4 regions of the Janthinobacterium kumbetense genome follow, and region 1 is predicted to be linked to each of the others. Evidence: predicted binding sites of a transcription regulator. Region 1 holds the regulator's gene; each other region holds the start of a gene.

Region 1 (4,211 bases):
ATGCGCTGCGCATGGTCCTCCCGCCGAAACCGCGCCCGGCCGCGGCGGCAAAATGACAGAATGAAACAAGGAAACCATACTATGAAGAACATCTTGCTGTTGACCGTATTTTCGCTGGCCATCATGGGCGTGGCGCATGCCGAGAAGGCCGATTCCGAGAAGGAAGCCGTCATCACGGCACGCAGCGGCCACGTCGATGACGTCAAGCAGGTGCGCACCCTGACGGGCGACGTCGTGCTGGTCAAGGGGACCCTGACCATGAAGGCGGGCCGGGCCCTGATCACGGAAGACCCGCAAGGCTACCAGTTCATCACCTTCTGGGCCGATCCCGGCAAGCTTGCGACCTTCCGCCAGAAGCGCGATGGCGCGGGCGACCTGTGGGTCGAAGGCGAAGCGGAGCGCGTGGAATACGACAACAAGACGGAAGTGGTGAAACTGTTTTCCAGAGCCAAGCTGACGCGCCTGGAAGGCGCGAAAGTCACCGATGTGGCCAATGGCGCTTTCATCTCGTATGACAGCCGCAAGGAAGAATTTGCGATGGAAAATTCCAACAGCGGCACCAGCACCGCCGATGGCGGCAGCGTGCGCATGGTGATCCAGCCGAAGACCAAGGCGCCGGCAGCGGAGAAAGCGCCGGCCACGCCCGCGCCAGGAAAGAAATAATGGAAAATACACGTTGCGGCAGCACCCTGATCGTTCGCGGGCTGCAAAAAACCTATGGCAAGCGGCAAGTCGTGCATGATGTTTCGCTGCAAGTCGAATGCGGCGAAGTGGTGGGCTTGCTGGGCCCGAACGGCGCCGGCAAGACCACCTCGTTCTACATGATCGTCGGCCTGGTGCCGTCCGATGGCGGCAGCATCGATATCAGCGGCGTGGATATCTCCAGCCTGCCGATCCACCGCCGCGCGCAGATGGGCCTGTCCTACCTGCCGCAGGAAGCGTCCGTCTTCCGCAAGCTGACGGTGGAAGACAATATCCGCGCCGTGCTGGAAATCCAGACCGTCGAAGGCCGTCCGCTGACGAAGGCCGAGATCGAGGAGCGGCTGGATAAATTGCTGGCCGACTTGCAGATTGAAAAGCTGCGCGAGAACCAGGCGCTGTCCCTGTCCGGTGGCGAACGCCGCCGCGTGGAAATCGCCCGCGCGCTGGCCACCGATCCCCGTTTCGTGCTGCTCGACGAGCCGTTCGCCGGCGTCGATCCGATCGCCGTGATCGAGATCCAGCGCATCGTGCGTTTCTTGAAGGAGCGCAATATCGGCGTGCTGATTACCGATCATAATGTGCGTGAGACGCTGGGTATTTGCGACCGCGCCTACATCATCAACCAGGGCTCGGTGCTGGCGTCGGGACGCCCCGACGACATCATTGCGAACGAGTCGGTACGCCGGGTCTATCTGGGCGAACACTTCCGCATGTAAGCCAATGAAACAATCATTGCAGCTGCGCACTTCGCAGCACCTGGCACTGACGCCGCAGTTGCAGCAATCGATACGCCTGTTGCAATTGTCTACTCTGGAATTGCACCAGGAACTCGAGCAATTGCTGACGGACAATCCCTTGCTCGAACGCCTCGACGATCCGCTCGACCGCTCGCTGCGCCTGCTGTCCGACGGGGCCTTGAGCTCCACGGCCGCACCGGCCGAAGCGCCGCCCCAGCCACCAGGCCAGGAGGCGCCCGCAGCGCCGGCCGAAGCGGAAGCGTTTGACGGCGAGGGGGGCGACAGCCCGGCCGCCGCGGATGGCGGCGACAGCGACTGGAGTGAGGCGAGCCGGGGCAAGGCGCCCGACGACGAAGATTCGCGTCCGCAATTGGAGGCCCATCACTGCACTCTGCGCGAACACCTGATGGAGCAGATGCGCGTGACGGTGCTCGAATTGCGCGACCGCGCGCTGGTCGAGCTGATCATCGACGCGCTCGACGACAATGGCTACCTGGAAGAGTCGCTCGACGACATCCTGGCGCGCCTGCCGGAAGAGCTGGAAATCGACGCCGACGAGATGCGCACGGCCTTGTCGCTGCTGCAAAGTTTCGATCCGCCGGGCGTGGGCGCGCGCAACGCGTCCGAATGCCTGGCTCTGCAAATCAAGCGCTTGCCGCACATCGCCATGGTGACGCGGCGCATGGCCCTCGTGATCGTGGAAAAGCACCTGGCCTGGTTTGCCCAGCGCGATTTCAACAAGCTGAAAAAAGCCCTCGATTGCGACGATGAAGACTTGCGCGAAGCGCAGACGGTGATTCGCCAGTGCAATCCGCATCCGGGCGCCGTGTTCGCCTCGGACGTGTCCGATTACGTGGTGCCCGACGTCGTCGTCAAGCGCGCGCGCAATGGCTGGCAAGTCACCCTGAACAACGACGTCATGCCGCGCCTGCGCGTCAACGCCATGTACGCCAACTTGCTCAAGCAGGGCAAGGGGGAGGGCGCCATGGGCGCACAGTTGCAGGAAGCCAAGTGGCTGATCAAGAATATGCGCCAGCGCTTCGACACGATCCTGCGCGTGGCGCAGGCGATAGTAGAAAGACAAAAGAACTTTTTCTCGCATGGGGCCGTTGCCATGCGCCCCCTTGTGCTCCGTGAAATAGCTGATACACTGGGTTTACACGAGAGTACTATCTCGCGGGTAACAACTCAAAAGTACATGCTGACCCCGCACGGCATGTTCGAGTTGAAATATTTCTTTGGTAGCCACGTCGCCACCGAAGCGGGGGGCGAAGCGTCATCGACGGCGATACGGGCATTGATCGTGCAACTGACAGGAGCAGAAGACCCTAAAAATCCTTTATCCGACAGTAAGATTGCGGACATGCTGGGGGAACAAGGCATGGTGATTGCGCGACGTACTGTTGCCAAATACCGGGAAGCATTAAAAATTCCGCCAGTGAGCCTGCGTAAGTGTTTGTAAGTTTTTTTCGGTTCCTCTGCGGGCCGGATAGGATGGACCGCACGAACCCGATCATCTTTAGGAGTGTGTATGAATCTCACCATCAGCGGACATCATCTCGAAGTGACACCAGCCATCCGTGAATACGTACAAACGAAGCTGGAGCGCGTGAAACGTCATTTCGATCAAGTCATCGATATCGCCGTGATTCTGACCGTGGATAACCTCAAAGAGAAAGAAAAACGTCAAAAGGCTGAAGTCAACCTGCGTTTGAGCGGCAAGACTGTCTATGTGGAAAGCTTGGCGCACGACCTGTACGCCGCGATCGATACCCTGATCGACAAGCTCGATAGGCAAGTGATGAAATACAAAACCAAAGTGCAAGGGCACGGTAAAGAGGCGATCAAGCATCTGCCAGACAACTCCGAGGAAGAAGCCGTCGTCGCCGTCTAAGGCCACCCGCTTCCAGCAGTTGTGATCAACTAAGGGCGCACATTGCGCCCTTTTTTGCGCCCAGCGGAACGCAATGTTCCCCGCGCAGGCATTAGAATATTCGCACTTTCACTTCTTTCCTGCCTGCCATGAGCGACTTCGTCCAGACTTCCATCCGCAACCGCACCGGGCACATCGTGCTCGACCGTCCGAAAGCCTTGAATTCCCTGTCGCTGGAGATGGTGCGCGCGCTGAGCGCGGCCCTGCTGGCCTGGCGCGACGATCCGCAGGTGGACGCCGTCGTGATCCGCTCCAGCAGCGACAAGGCCCTGTGCGCCGGCGGCGACATCCGTTTCTTTTACGATGCGGGTCTGGCCACGCCGCAAGGCGGCAGCGCCTTGCTGGAAGATTTCTTTACGGAAGAATATGCTTTAAATCATTTAATTCATTTCTACCCGAAACCGTATATCGCCGTGATGGATGGCGTGGTGATGGGCGGCGGCATGGGCGTGGCGCAAGCCGGGCCAGGCAACCGCTTGCGCATCGTGACGGGCCGCACGCGCATGGCCATGCCGGAAGTCAATATCGGCCTGTTCCCGGACGTGGGCGGCAGTTATTTCCTGTCCCGCCTGGCTGGCCAGCTGGGCCTGTACGTGGGCTTGACGGGCTTGACGATCAACGCGGCCGACGCCCTGTACACGGGCCTGGCCGATGTCTACCTGCCCGAAGCACAGATGGGGGCGCTGCTGGACCTGTTTGAATCGACGCCGGGCGAGGCCTTGCCGGTGGCCATCAAGGCGCTGGCGGCGCCATTCCAGGCCGAGGCAGGCGTTTCTCCCCTGGCCACGGCGCGCGTAGCGCTGGACCGCCATTTCAGCGCCGGCTCCGTGGCGGCCATC
Region 2 (4,211 bases), on a different contig from region 1:
TTCCGGTACGCGCAAGCCGATGACGATGTCGACCAGTTTATAGGCAACGAGGGAAACCAGGGCCGACCAGACGATGGTGGTGCCGACCGCTTGCGCCTGCACCCACACCTGGTGGCCGATCGAGTACGGATCCGCCGACATCTTGTTGGTGACATAGTCGAAGATACCCTGGCCGCCCAGTTGTGGTGCAGCAAACACGCCCGTCAGCAAGGCGCCCAGGATACCGCCCACGCCATGCACGCCGAATACGTCGAGCGAATCGTCGGCGCCGATCAGGCGTTTCAGGCCATTCACGCCCCACAGGCAGACGACACCGGCCAGCAAGCCGATGACCAGGCCGCCCATCGGGCCGACAAAGCCGGCCGCCGGGGTGATCGCCACCAGGCCGGCCACGGCGCCGGACGCGCCACCGAGCATGGAAGGCTTGCCCTTGGAAATCCATTCGCCAAACACCCACGACAGGGTGGCGGCGGCCGTTGCCAGCAAGGTATTGACGAAAGCCAAAGCCGCCACGTCGCCCGCTTCCAGCGAGGAACCGGCATTGAAACCGAACCAGCCCACCCACAGCAGCGACGCGCCGATCATGGTCATCGTCAGCGAGTGCGGCGCCATCGATTCGCGGCCGTAACCAACGCGCTTGCCGATCATGATGGCGCCCACCAGGCCGGCGACAGCGGCGTTGATGTGCACCACGGTGCCGCCGGCGAAGTCCAGCGCGCCTTTTTGCCAGATCCAGCCCGCCTTCAAGGCTTCGCTGGCCGAGGTGGCGGCATTGGTGATCAGGTCAGGACCGGTCCAGAACCACACCATGTGGGCCGCTGGCAGGTAGGCAAACGTGAACCACAGCACGACGAAGGCCAGCACGGCGGCAAACTTGGCGCGCTCGGCAAAGGCGCCGACGATCAGCGCGCAGGTGATGGCGGCAAACGTGCCCTGGAAAGCAACGAAGACGAACTCGGGAATGACGACGCCCTTGCTGAAGGTGGCGGCGGCGGCAAACGTGCCCTTGGCCGGATCCCAGATGCCGTTCAGGAACAGGCGGTCGAAGCCACCGAAGAAGGCGGTTTTTTCCGTGAAGGCGATCGAGTAGCCGTAGATGCACCACAGGACGATGACCAGCGCGAACACCATGAACACCTGCATCAGCACCGACAGCATGTTTTTCGAGCGCACCAGGCCGCCGTAGAACAGGGCCAGGCCAGGGATCGTCATCAAGATCACCAGCAATGTGCTGATCATCATGAAACTGGTGTCGCCCTTGTTGGCAACGGGCGCGGCGGCTGGCGCGGCAGCGGCCGGGGCTGGAGCGGCGGCAGCCGGAGCGGCTGCGTCAGGCACGGGCGTCACGGCCGGAGCGGCGACGGCCGCGGTCGTGGCAGCCTCCGTCTTGGCGGGCGCATCGGCAAAGCTCGGCGTGGCGACACCAAACGCACACAGACAGGCTATCCCGGCTAGCAATTTTGTTATATTTTTATGCATCAATATTCCCCTTAGAGCGCTTCGTTGCCGGTTTCACCGGTACGGATGCGGATGACCTGTTCCAGGTTGTAGACGAAAATCTTGCCATCACCGATTTTACCGGTACGCGCGGCGCCTTCGATCGCTTCGATGGCCTGGTCGACAATGGCGTCATCGACGGCCGCTTCGATCTTGGTTTTTGGCAAGAAATCAACGACATACTCGGCGCCACGGTAGAGTTCCGTGTGACCTTTCTGGCGGCCGAAACCCTTGACTTCCGTGACGGTAATGCCTTGCACATTGATAGCCGACAAGGCTTCGCGTACTTCGTCCAGTTTGAACGGTTTAATGATTGCAGTAATCATTTTCATGGCTGTCTCGCTTAAAAGGTTTTCGATACGGTCAGCACGAGACCGGATTTCGCCAGATTCTTGCCATTCGGTGCCAGCGATACGATATTGGCCTTGACGACCGCCAGTGCAACGGTCGCCATGCCGAAGTCCTTGGTCACGCCGATCTTGTAATCGCTGTAGCTGAGGGAATCGTTGTGTTCTACCTTCTGGCGCCCGGCGTGCAAATTCAAGATGTAACCGTCGTGCACCTCGACGTTGGCGCCCACGTCGAGGTAGCCGCTGTTCTTGCTGTCGGCCACGCCGAACAGATTGGTGGTCGAATGCGAGTACTTGATGTACGCGGGGCCATAGCCCAGCTGGCCGTACAGCTCGAAGGTGTTGGCATTGGTGCTCAGTCCATTCGATGGGTAGAAGTAGTACAGGCCGCCCACGTCATAGGTAAAATCCTTGCTGATCTCGCCCCGCTTGCCGCCGTAGATATCCCATTCCAGATTGGTATCGCCGCCGCCGTCCTTGATCCATTTGATACTCGACAGCCAGGTGCCCACATACAGGCCCGTCGGGTTATGGGTATAGTCGGCACCGCCGCTGATGGCCGGGTTCAAGCGGCTTTGCGAGATGCCGCGGTAACGATAGTCGCTGGTCAGCGCCACGTTGTAGCTCACCACGTTATCAGGTACCGCTTCGGCCGCAGCAGGCGCCGCCACTGCATCCTGGGCCATGGCGCTACCGCACAAGGCGGTCATGGCCAGCGTCAACGCTGCAGCTAAAGTCATGTTCTTGGACAGATTCTTCATGGCGATTCCCTTTTATTGAACTTTTAAAGCGGTTGAGGTTTAAAATCTTGGCTGGAGATCACAAAGCGTTCATACCTTCTTTAGCAGAATACGTGCCAGCTCTATTGCCACCTTGACAGGTGCATTTCCGTCCATACATACCCTGCACACGGCCAGGAATGCGGCAACGGACTGCTGAAGCACAATGAAGCGCCCAGTTTCGCACCAGATTAACGCCGCTGTGCACCGCAATGGTGCGATGCACAGGCCGCACCATAAAAGGACTGACCATGGACATGAATACCTTCTTTAACGACTTGCAAGGCAAGATCCATCAAGCCATCGAAAACTCGCCGGCCAAGGATATCGAGAAAAATGTGAAATCGATGATGACTCAGGGCTTCGCCCGCCTCGATCTCGTCACGCGTGAGGAATTCGATATCCAGGCGCAAGTGCTGGCCAAGACCCGTGCCAAACTGGATGCACTGGAATTGCGCCTGATCGAACTGGAAACGCGCCTGAACGATCCAAAAGCCTGAACCGCTGCTGCACGCAGGGCGCCGTAATCGGCGACCTTGCTGGCATACCTCAAGCCTCACACCTTTTCAAGCGCTAGACTGATCCTGCCCGCGTCCGCGCTACAGGGGAGTCTGATGAGCCTGGCCGTCCTGAAAAGCCGCGCCCTGGCCGGCATGGAGGCGCCCGAGGTAAGTGTCGAAGTCCACCTTGCCAATGGCTTGCCTTCGTTTACGATAGTCGGCCTGCCGGATACGGAAGTGAAGGAGTCGCGCGACCGCGTGCGTGCCGCGTTGCAAAACTGCGGCTTCGAGATGCCGGCGCGGCGCATCACGGCCAATCTGGCGCCGGCAGACTTGCCCAAGGAATCGGGCCGCTTCGACTTGCCCATCGCACTGGGCATCCTGGCTGCCTCCGGCCAGTTGCCGGGCGACCAATTACAGCACTATGAATTCGCGGGCGAACTGTCGCTGTCTGGCCAGTTACGTCCCATCCGCGGCGCCCTGGCCATGACCTTTGCCATGCAGCGCAGCCAGTCGGGCACGCCGCGCGCCTTCATCCTGCCGCAGGCGAACGCGGACGAGGCGGCTCTCGTCAGCGATGCCTGCATCTATCCCGCCCACAGCCTGCTCGAGGTCTGCGCGCATTTTGCCAGGCACGCCAGCCAGACTGCCCTGCAACGCCACCAGCCCGTGCTGGCAGCGCACGCTTTTCCCTATCCCGACTTTGCCGACGTGCAAGGGCAGCTGCAGGCACGACGCGCACTGGAAGTGGCGGCAGCGGGCGGTCACAACATCCTGATGGTGGGACCACCGGGCGCAGGCAAGACCATGCTGGCCAGCCGCTTCCCTGGCGTGCTGCCGCCCATGAGCGATGAAGAGGCGCTGGAATCGGCGGCCGTGCATTCGCTGGGCAGCCACTTCAAGGTGGAACATTGGAAACGGCGGCCCTATCGCGCCCCGCACCAGACGGCGTCCGGCGTAGCCCTGGTGGGCGGCGGCAACGTGCCGCGGCCAGGTGAAATCTCGCTGGCCCACTGCGGCGTGCTGTTTCTTGATGAAATTGCCGAATTCCACCGCCGGGTGCTCGACGTGCTGCGCCAGCCCAT
Region 3 (4,211 bases), on a different contig from region 1:
AGAAAACGGTCCGCGCAGCACTTCGATGCGCTCGGCCGTATCGAGATTGAAGGTGGTGGCCTGGCCCTGGCCGTCGGGCATGCTGGCGGGAATGCCATCGCTGATCAGCTTGACGCCGCGCACGCCGAAGGCCGAGCGGGCGCCGAAGCCGCGCGACGAGATTTGCAAGTCTTGTGCGTAGTTCTGGCGGTTTTGCACGACCAGGCCCGGCACGGCGGCCAGCGCTTCCGACGCGTTGACGCGGATTTGGCCCTCCTGGATGCGGGCGCTGTCGACCACGTCGATCGAGGCCGGCACTTCCTGGCTGGGGTGGGCGATGCGGCTGCCGCTGACGACCACCGTATCCATGAATTGCCCATTGGCCGGGTCAGCTGCCTCGGCGGCAAAGACATGGGGGGCGAGGGTGGCGCTGCCGGCGACAAACAGGCTGGCGATGGTGTTCAGGCGGAAACGATGCTGCATGCGGATTCTCCAATGTGAATAAAAGCCTGCTTGATCGCGTGCGCGGTACAGGTCTGCGTAGGTGTATCAAGCAATATGCCTGCCATGTCTCCATTGGTGGGCTGAAATTATACGCGTGTCAGTGGCACGGCGTTTGCATACGGTAATTGTCAGAGGCGCCGATGCGGCGCGCTTTCCCCTCGTTTTGCCATTGAAAAGGTGATTATGCCCAACTTCTTCTCGCGCCTGCGCCAGGTGTGCTGGCTGCTGCCGGCGCTCGCCAGCACCGCTGTCCAGGCCGCTCCCTTTGCCTATGTTCCCAATGAAAAGTCGGGCACCTTGAGCGTGATCGACACGGCGACCGACCAGGTGGTGCGCCAGATCGCCGCAGGCAAGCGTCCGCGCGGCATCGCCGCCGACCCTGCCGGGCGGCAATTGTTTGTCACGGATGCCGCCAGCAGCGCTTTGCTGCTGATCGACAACGCTGGCGGCGCGCCCGTGCGCACGGTGGCACTGGGCAAGTCGCCCGAAGGCGTCAGCGCCTCGCAAGACGGTAGTCACGTGGCCGTTGCCGTCGAGGAAAACAATAGCGTGGCCTTGCTCGATGGCCAGACAGGTACCTTGCTCGCCGATATCAAGGTGCAGGGACGCAATCCGGAACACGCCGTCTTCAGCCCGGATGGGCGCTGGCTGCTGGTCAGCGCGGAAGAGGCGGAGCAAGTCGATGTCATTGATGTGGCGCAACGCCGCCAGGTCGCTTCCATCGCCGTGGGATTGCGGCCGCGCGGCATCGGTTTCAGTCCGGACTCGGGCCGCGCCTACGTGGCGTGCGAACTGGTCAATGCCGTCTACGTGATCGACATGGCCGCACGCAAGGCGATTGCCACCATTCCAGCGGGCAAGAATGCGAATGGCATCGCCGTCCATCCCGGCGGCAAGCAAGTGTATGTCTCGAACGGTATCGACGGTACGGTGATGGTGATCGACACGGCCAGCAATCAGGTCACGGCCACGATTGGCGTCGGCAAGCGCCCGTGGAACATGGCCATCACGCCGGACGGCGCCAAGCTGTACGTGGCGAATGGCCGCTCGAACAGCGTGTCCGTCATCGACACGGCCAGCGCGCGCAAGGTGGCCGATATTGCCGTGGGTGAATTGCCATGGGGCGTGGTGATTCGTTGATTCCTTCATGGCACAGGCGCAGGTGTTCCAGTCTGGTACACCTGTTCCATTGTGCAGCGGCGACGGGGCGGCACAGCAGGGCTGGCCCGGATTGGAACAGGATGCTGCCACCTTGTTCAAAACGCAAACAGCGCCACGCCCCCACCCAAGTCCGGGGCATGCGCTGAAAAGCAGGCCGGGATTGACGCCACGCCCTTGTAACGGGGGTAAAACCGGCTAAGTTTGTAGTGGGATGGCGAGCTGGCACGGCATTTGCGGAAGACTCCGTGTACTCACCCCATCTGTACCAGGACGTTTGATTTTAATTAAGTATTTCCATTCTAATTAACCCGATAGAGGACGACATGAATCTCGCAGACATCAGCAAACTGGGCGTAGCCAATCCCTTCAAACAACGCTATGACAATTACATCGGCGGCAAATTCGTTGCACCAGTAAAAGGTGAATACTTTCCTAACATCACGCCGATCACGGGCTTGCCGTTTTGCGAAATCGCCCGTTCCACGACGGAAGACGTCGAGCTGGCGCTGGACGCCGCGCACGCCGCCAAGGAGGCATGGGGCAAGACGTCGCCTGCCGAGCGCGCCAATATCCTGAACCGTATCGCCGACCGCATCGAACAGAACCTGAGCCTGATCGCCACGGCGGAAACCATCGACAACGGCAAGCCGATCCGCGAAACGATGAATGCCGACATTCCGCTGGCCATCGACCATTTCCGTTACTTCGCCGGTTGCATCCGCGCCCAGGAAGGTTCCGTCGCACAAATCGATGCGGAAACCTATGCCTATCACTACCATGAGCCGCTGGGCGTCGTGGGCCAGATCATCCCGTGGAATTTCCCGATCCTGATGGCCGTGTGGAAACTGGCGCCAGCCCTGGCGGCCGGCAATTGTGTCGTCTTGAAACCGGCCGAGCAGACTCCGGCTTCCATCATGGTGTTGATCGAGCTGATCGGCGACCTGCTGCCGCCGGGCGTGCTGAACATCATCAACGGTTTCGGCCTGGAAGCGGGCAAGCCGCTGGCGTCGAGCAAGCGCATCGCCAAGATCGCCTTTACGGGCGAAACGGGCACGGGCCGTCTGATCATGGGCTACGCCGCGCAAAACCTGATTCCCGTCACCCTCGAGCTGGGCGGCAAGTCGCCGAACATCTTCTTTGAAGACGTGATGGATGCCGATGATGATTATTTCGACAAGTGCCTGGAAGGTTTTGCGATGTTTGCGCTGAATCAAGGTGAAGTGTGCACCTGCCCATCGCGCGTGCTGATCCAGGAATCGATCTACGAGAAATTCATCGAACGGGCCTTGAAACGCGTGGCTGCCATCAAGCAGGGCAATCCGCTCGACTCTGCCACCATGATCGGCGCCCAGGCGTCGCAGGAGCAGCTGGAAAAAATCCTGTCCTACCTCGACATCGGCCGCCAGGAAGGCGCGGAAGTGCTGGCCGGCGGCGAGCGCAATACGCAGGCGGGCGACCTGGAAGGCGGCTACTACGTGCGTCCGACCGTGTTCAAGGGTAATAACAAGATGCGCATCTTCCAGGAAGAGATCTTCGGACCCGTCGTGTCCGTGACCACCTTCAAGGATGAGGCTGACGCGCTGGCGATTGCCAACGATACCTTGTACGGCCTGGGCGCCGGCCTGTGGACGCGCGACGGTTCGCGCGCCTTCCGCATGGGACGCGCCATCCAGGCGGGCCGCGTGTGGACCAATTGCTACCACCTGTATCCGGCCCACGCCGCGTTCGGCGGCTACAAGCAATCGGGTATCGGCCGCGAAAACCACAAGATGATGCTCGACCACTACCAGCAAACGAAGAACTTGCTGGTGAGCTATAGCCCGAAAGCGCTGGGCTTCTTCTAAACCGGCAACAGGCGCCGCGCTTGCAGTCCAGGCGCGGCGCGCAGAAAGGGATGCCATGAGTGCAGCAATTGCCCGGGTGGTCGCCACCGATGCGGCGCTGGAAATGATGGACAAGTTGCGCCAGCGTCACGGCCCGCTGATGTTTTTCCAGTCGGGCGGCTGCTGCGACGGCAGTGCGCCCATGTGCTACGCGCTGGGCGAGTTCGATGTCAGCGACACCGACATTTATCTCGGCAATTTGAATGGCACACCGTTCTACATGGGACTCGAGCAATTCGAGTACTGGGAGCATACCCAGTTGATTATCGATGTGGTCGATGGCAATGGCGGCATGTTTTCACTCGACAACGGCACGGGCAAGCGCTTTTTGACGCGCTCGCGCCTGTTCACCGATGAAGAGTGCGCGCTGTTGCATGCCCAGCCGCATGAGCACCGCAAGACTTGATACACACATACTAATAAAACAGAGGGAGATGATTGTGCAGAAAAAAATCATGGGGATACTCATCGGTTTGGGTTTGGCATCGCTGGCCCAGGCGGCCGACGTGGGCAATGTCACCAATGCCATGCTCGACAGCACGGCAAAGAATCCGGCCAGCGTCCTGTCGTTTGGCATGGGTACGCAAGGCCAGCGCTATTCGCCGTTGACGCAGATCAATGACAAGACCGTGGCCAAGCTGGTGCCGGCATGGTCGTTTTCGTTCGGCGGCGAAAAACAGCGGG
Region 4 (4,211 bases), on a different contig from region 1:
CGGTTCGCGCGGCGTGGGCAATGCCATCGGCACCCATTTCATCGAACTGGCCAAGCAGGATATGCGCACCCACTTCATCAACCTGCCCGACCAGGATTTGGCTTACCTGGCCGAGGGAACGCAGCATTACGACGATTACGTGGAAGCGGTGGGCTGGGCCCAGCGTTTCGCCCGCAACAACCGCGAAGTGATGATGCAGAACTTGATCGCCGCCGTGCGCACGGTCATCCATAAACCGTTCCAGACGCACGTGGAGGCCGTCAACTGCCACCATAACTATGTGCAGAAGGAGCACCACTTCGGCAAGGATGTATTGATCACGCGCAAAGGCGCCGTGTCGGCCCGCGCGGGCGAACTGGGGATCATTCCCGGCTCCATGGGCGCGAAGAGCTTTATCGTGCGGGGCAAAGGCAATACCGAGAGTTTCCATAGCTGCAGCCACGGCGCGGGACGCACGATGAGCCGCACGGAAGCGAAGCGGCGTTTCAACCTGGATGACCAGATCCGCGCCACGCAAGGCGTGGAGTGCCGCAAGGATGAAAACGTGATCGATGAAATCCCGATGGCTTACAAGGATATCGATGCGGTGATGCTGGCGCAGCGCGAGCTGGTCGATGTCGTGCATATCTTGAAGCAGGTCGTCTGCGTCAAAGGATAAGAGAGAGAAAACAGAGATGATAGAAATAGATGGAGCGCAAGGCGAAGGCGGCGGACAGATTTTACGTTCGGCGCTGAGCCTGTCGATGATCACGGGGCAACCGTTTCGGCTGAGTAACATTCGCGCGGGACGGGAAAAGCCCGGCTTGCTGCGCCAGCATCTGCTGGCCGTGCAGGCGGCAACCGCCATTTGCGGGGCGCGCACGACGCCGGTGGCGCTGCGCGCGTCGAGCCTGGAATTCGTTCCCGGCCCCCTGCGCGGCGGCGATTACCGCTTTGCCATCGGCAGCGCCGGCAGCTGCACCCTGGTGCTGCAAACCTTGCTGCCGGCCCTGCTGCATGCGGATGGGCCATCCACCGTGCGCATCACTGGCGGCACGCACAATGCCATGGCGCCGCCCGTGCATTTTTTGCAGCGCGCGTATGGCCGCATCCTGCAGCAGATGGGTGCCGAGGTGGAGATCGCGCTGCAACGCTACGGCTTTCATCCCGCGGGCGGCGGCGAGGTGACGGCCACCGTGCAACCGTGCCGGCGCTTGCAGCCGATTCAACTGCTGCAGCGCGGCGAACGGAAGGCGGGGTATGCGGAAAGCGTGGTGGCGGGCGTGCATGTGCAGGTGGCGCAGCGCGAGCTCGAGCGTGTCGCCAGCGGCATGGGCTGGAGCGGCAAGCAGCTGCGTCTCGTCGGCTTGCCGGCGGAGCAGGGGCCGGGCAACGTCCTGCTGCTGACCCTGGAGCATGAGCATGTCACGGAAGTATTTACTTCGTTCGGCGAAAAGTCCTTGCTGGCCGAGTCCGTGGCCAAGCGCCTGTTGAACGAGGTGCGCGCCTACCTCAAGACGGACGCGGCCGTCGGCGAGCATCTGGCCGACCAGCTCTTGCTGCCCATGGCGCTGGCGGGCGGCGGTACCTTCAGCTGCAACAAGGTGTCGCAGCATGCGCTGACGAATGCGGAGGTGATTGCCCGATTTTTGCCCGTGCGTATTACTTTCGAGCAGCAGGCGCGCGGCAGCATTTGCACGGTGGCCGCCGCCTGAGGCGCGCGGTGATACAACTACGTGTTGCAGCTGTTCCAAATTGATACATGGGCGGCCGGATGTGGGGCATAGACGCATGGCATGGCATTTGCTCTTCTTTGGTATTGACTAAAAAACCAAGGAGACCAGCATGACCTATTCCATTCGTACCCTGCTCGGCGTGGCGGCGGCCGGCGCCGTTGCCCTCACTTCCCTGCTGACCTTGCCGCATGCCTATGCGCACGGCAATGTCACGCCGCAAGGCGTCGACACCACGGGCTTGCCCAAGGTGGGTGACAAATGGCTCGAGCAAAACCCGTATCGGGGCAACAAACTGGCCTTGACGGTGGGCACATCTGCCTACAACCAGAATTGCGCCCGCTGCCACGGCATCGAAGCCATCTCGGGCGGCATCGCGCCGGACTTGCGCCAGCTGGACCGCGATTGTTTCGGTATCAAGAATGAGACAAAGAAACAGGCGTGCTACAAGGAAACGGACAATTACTACCTGACCACCATCCGCCACGGTAAAGTGCGCAATGGTGCCGTGTACATGCCGCCGTTCGAAGGCGTGTTCAACCAGGAAGCCATGTGGGCCATCAAGACCTATCTGGAAACGCGCCGCGAGTCGAATTAAGTCGAACTGATCACAAAGGAGTCCCATGCGTTCATTTCAATTCCGGGGCGCGCGCGCGATGATCTCGCTCGCTTGCCTGGCGCTGTGCGCCGCCGCGCCGGCGCGCGCCGACTGGCAAAAAGTGCAGCAGTCGGGCAGCCTGAAAGTGGCTGTGTACAACGAATTCGCGCCGTTTTCCGACAAGGGTACGGGCATCGATATCGATATTGCCGAAGCGCTGGCGAAAAAGCTGGGGCTGAAACTGAGCTTGCTGCCATTTCCCGCCGGCGAAAACCTCAACGACGATTTGCGCAATATGGTGTGGAAGGGACATTACCTCGGTTATGGCCCCGCCGATGTGATGTTGCATGTGCCGGTCGACAAGAAGTTGATGGCGGACAACGACAAGGTCGAGATCTTCGCGCCATACTATGTGGAAACCGTGCGCCTGGCGCGCAGTGCGCAAGCCGTGCCGCAATTCGATGGCGTCGCCTCGCTGGCCGGCAAGCGCATCGGTGTGGAAAAGGTGTCGATCGCGGCCATGCTGATGCTGGGCGAGGACAATGGCAAGTACCGCGACGACGTGCGCATCTTCGACACGGCAGCCGAAGCCTTGCAGCAATTGCAGACGGGCAAGCTCGATGCCGTGCTGGCCAACCGTTCGGAAATCGAATCGGTGCTGAAAAGCGATCCCGCTTTCCCCATGAGCGAAGTGGCGTTCGCCCGCCTGCCGCGTGCGGGCTGGGCCGTGGGCCTGGCCGTCAGCCGCCAGCAGCTCGACGTGGGCAAGTTGCTGCAGGCAGCCATGAACGAAATGGCGGCCAGCGGCGAATTGAAAGCCATCTTCGAGAAATATGGGGTGAAGGAAGCACGGCCATAGCAGGCCATGTTGAATGACAATAAAGCCCGCGCATCGGAAGAGGCGCGGGCTTTTTAGTTTTAGAAACTATATTGGGCGCTAACGCCCAGCAACCAATTACGTCCCGGTGCCGCTTCATAGTAGCGCTTGTTGCTGTCGCCGACGATGACGGAACCCACGTAGGTCTTGTCGAACAGGTTGTTCAGGCGGGCAAACTCCTTGAAGCGCCAATTGCCCACGTTTTGCCTGGCGTTGAAGCGCGCATTGAATACCGTGTAGCCGGGCGCCGGTTTTTCGATGTTGCTGTCTTCCGCGTAGACCTGGTTGCTGGCCACGCTTTCCAGCGCTGCGCCAAAACGGTCGAGCGTATCTTTCCAGGCCAGCTCCGCAAACAGGTTGGCGCTGGGTACGCCCGGCAAGCGGCTGCCTTCGCGCACGCCGCCAAATGCCTGGTCATACACGGCATGCAGGCTGGTGAGCGCCACTTTGGTCGTGAAGCCATATGGCAGGTTCGAATCCAGCGACACTTCCATGCCCTGGCGCAAGGTTTTACCCCCATTGCGATAGCTGGTGCGCCCGCCGCTGGACTTGTCGACCACTAGTTCGTCGTTGGTCTTGATCTGGAACAAGGCCGCATTCACGTGCGTGTTGTTGGCGATCCTGGCCTTGACACCCGCTTCCAGGTTGGTGCTGGTGGCCGGCTTCAAGTTGAAATTGAAGCCGCCGCCTGTGCCCGAGTAAAACAGTTCGTTCAAGGTTGGGGCCTCGAAACCGCGCGCGGCGCTGGCGTAGACGTTGACGTTCGGCGTCAGTTTATACAGCAGGCCCAGCACGGGCGTCGTGTGGCTGAACTCCAGGCTGCCGCTATCGTTGCCGTTGCTGAGGAAATGGTCGTCGACCGCCACTTTCATCTTGCTGTAGCGCACACCTGCGCTGAGCAGCCATGGGCCGCCTTGCCATTCCGCCTGGATATACGGATCGAGGCTGGAAACGACATCCTGCTCGTCGCGGCGCAGCTTGCCTTTCAATCCGTACACTTCGCCGATATAGTTCTCATAGCCGG

What was found. Region 1 encodes sigma-54, which starts transcription at its own class of promoters, with help from an activator protein. Its sites were predicted from a motif close to TGGCANGNAANCTGCTTT; they were not measured.
Region 2: NCG91_RS20190 (TorF family putative porin) is a predicted target of sigma-54. The motif match lies at 2,689-2,706, and genes of this name have one in related genera.
Region 3: adh (aldehyde dehydrogenase) is a predicted target of sigma-54. The motif match lies at 1,865-1,882, and genes of this name have one in related genera.
Region 4: pedF (cytochrome c-550 PedF) is a predicted target of sigma-54. The motif match lies at 1,772-1,789, and genes of this name have one in related genera.

Annotation. Positions count from the first base shown of each region.
Region 1 is NZ_JAMQGR010000002.1:193,162-197,372, reverse strand. It holds gene lptC (LPS export ABC transporter periplasmic protein LptC) at 1-56, shown strand, start outside; gene lptA (lipopolysaccharide transport periplasmic protein LptA) at 82-663, shown strand; gene lptB (LPS export ABC transporter ATP-binding protein) at 663-1,418, shown strand; gene NCG91_RS08260 (RNA polymerase factor sigma-54) at 1,423-2,901, shown strand; gene hpf (ribosome hibernation-promoting factor, HPF/YfiA family) at 2,971-3,333, shown strand; gene NCG91_RS08250 (enoyl-CoA hydratase/isomerase family protein) at 3,462-4,211, shown strand, end outside.
Region 2 is NZ_JAMQGR010000008.1:1,740-5,950, reverse strand. It holds gene NCG91_RS20200 (ammonium transporter) at 1-1,479, opposite strand, end outside; gene NCG91_RS20195 (P-II family nitrogen regulator) at 1,491-1,829, opposite strand; gene NCG91_RS20190 (TorF family putative porin) at 1,841-2,608, opposite strand; gene NCG91_RS20185 (accessory factor UbiK family protein) at 2,878-3,126, shown strand; gene NCG91_RS20180 (YifB family Mg chelatase-like AAA ATPase) at 3,241-4,211, shown strand, end outside.
Region 3 is NZ_JAMQGR010000021.1:8,365-12,575, reverse strand. It holds gene NCG91_RS27400 (TonB-dependent receptor family protein) at 1-462, opposite strand, end outside; gene NCG91_RS27395 (beta-propeller fold lactonase family protein) at 667-1,623, shown strand; gene adh (aldehyde dehydrogenase) at 1,968-3,488, shown strand; gene NCG91_RS27385 (DUF779 domain-containing protein) at 3,544-3,933, shown strand; gene NCG91_RS27380 (PQQ-dependent methanol/ethanol family dehydrogenase) at 3,983-4,211, shown strand, end outside.
Region 4 is NZ_JAMQGR010000021.1:13,285-17,495, reverse strand. It holds gene NCG91_RS27420 (RtcB family protein) at 1-658, shown strand, start outside; gene rtcA (RNA 3'-terminal phosphate cyclase) at 675-1,694, shown strand; gene pedF (cytochrome c-550 PedF) at 1,825-2,310, shown strand; gene NCG91_RS27405 (substrate-binding periplasmic protein) at 2,336-3,169, shown strand; gene NCG91_RS27400 (TonB-dependent receptor family protein) at 3,229-4,211, opposite strand, start outside.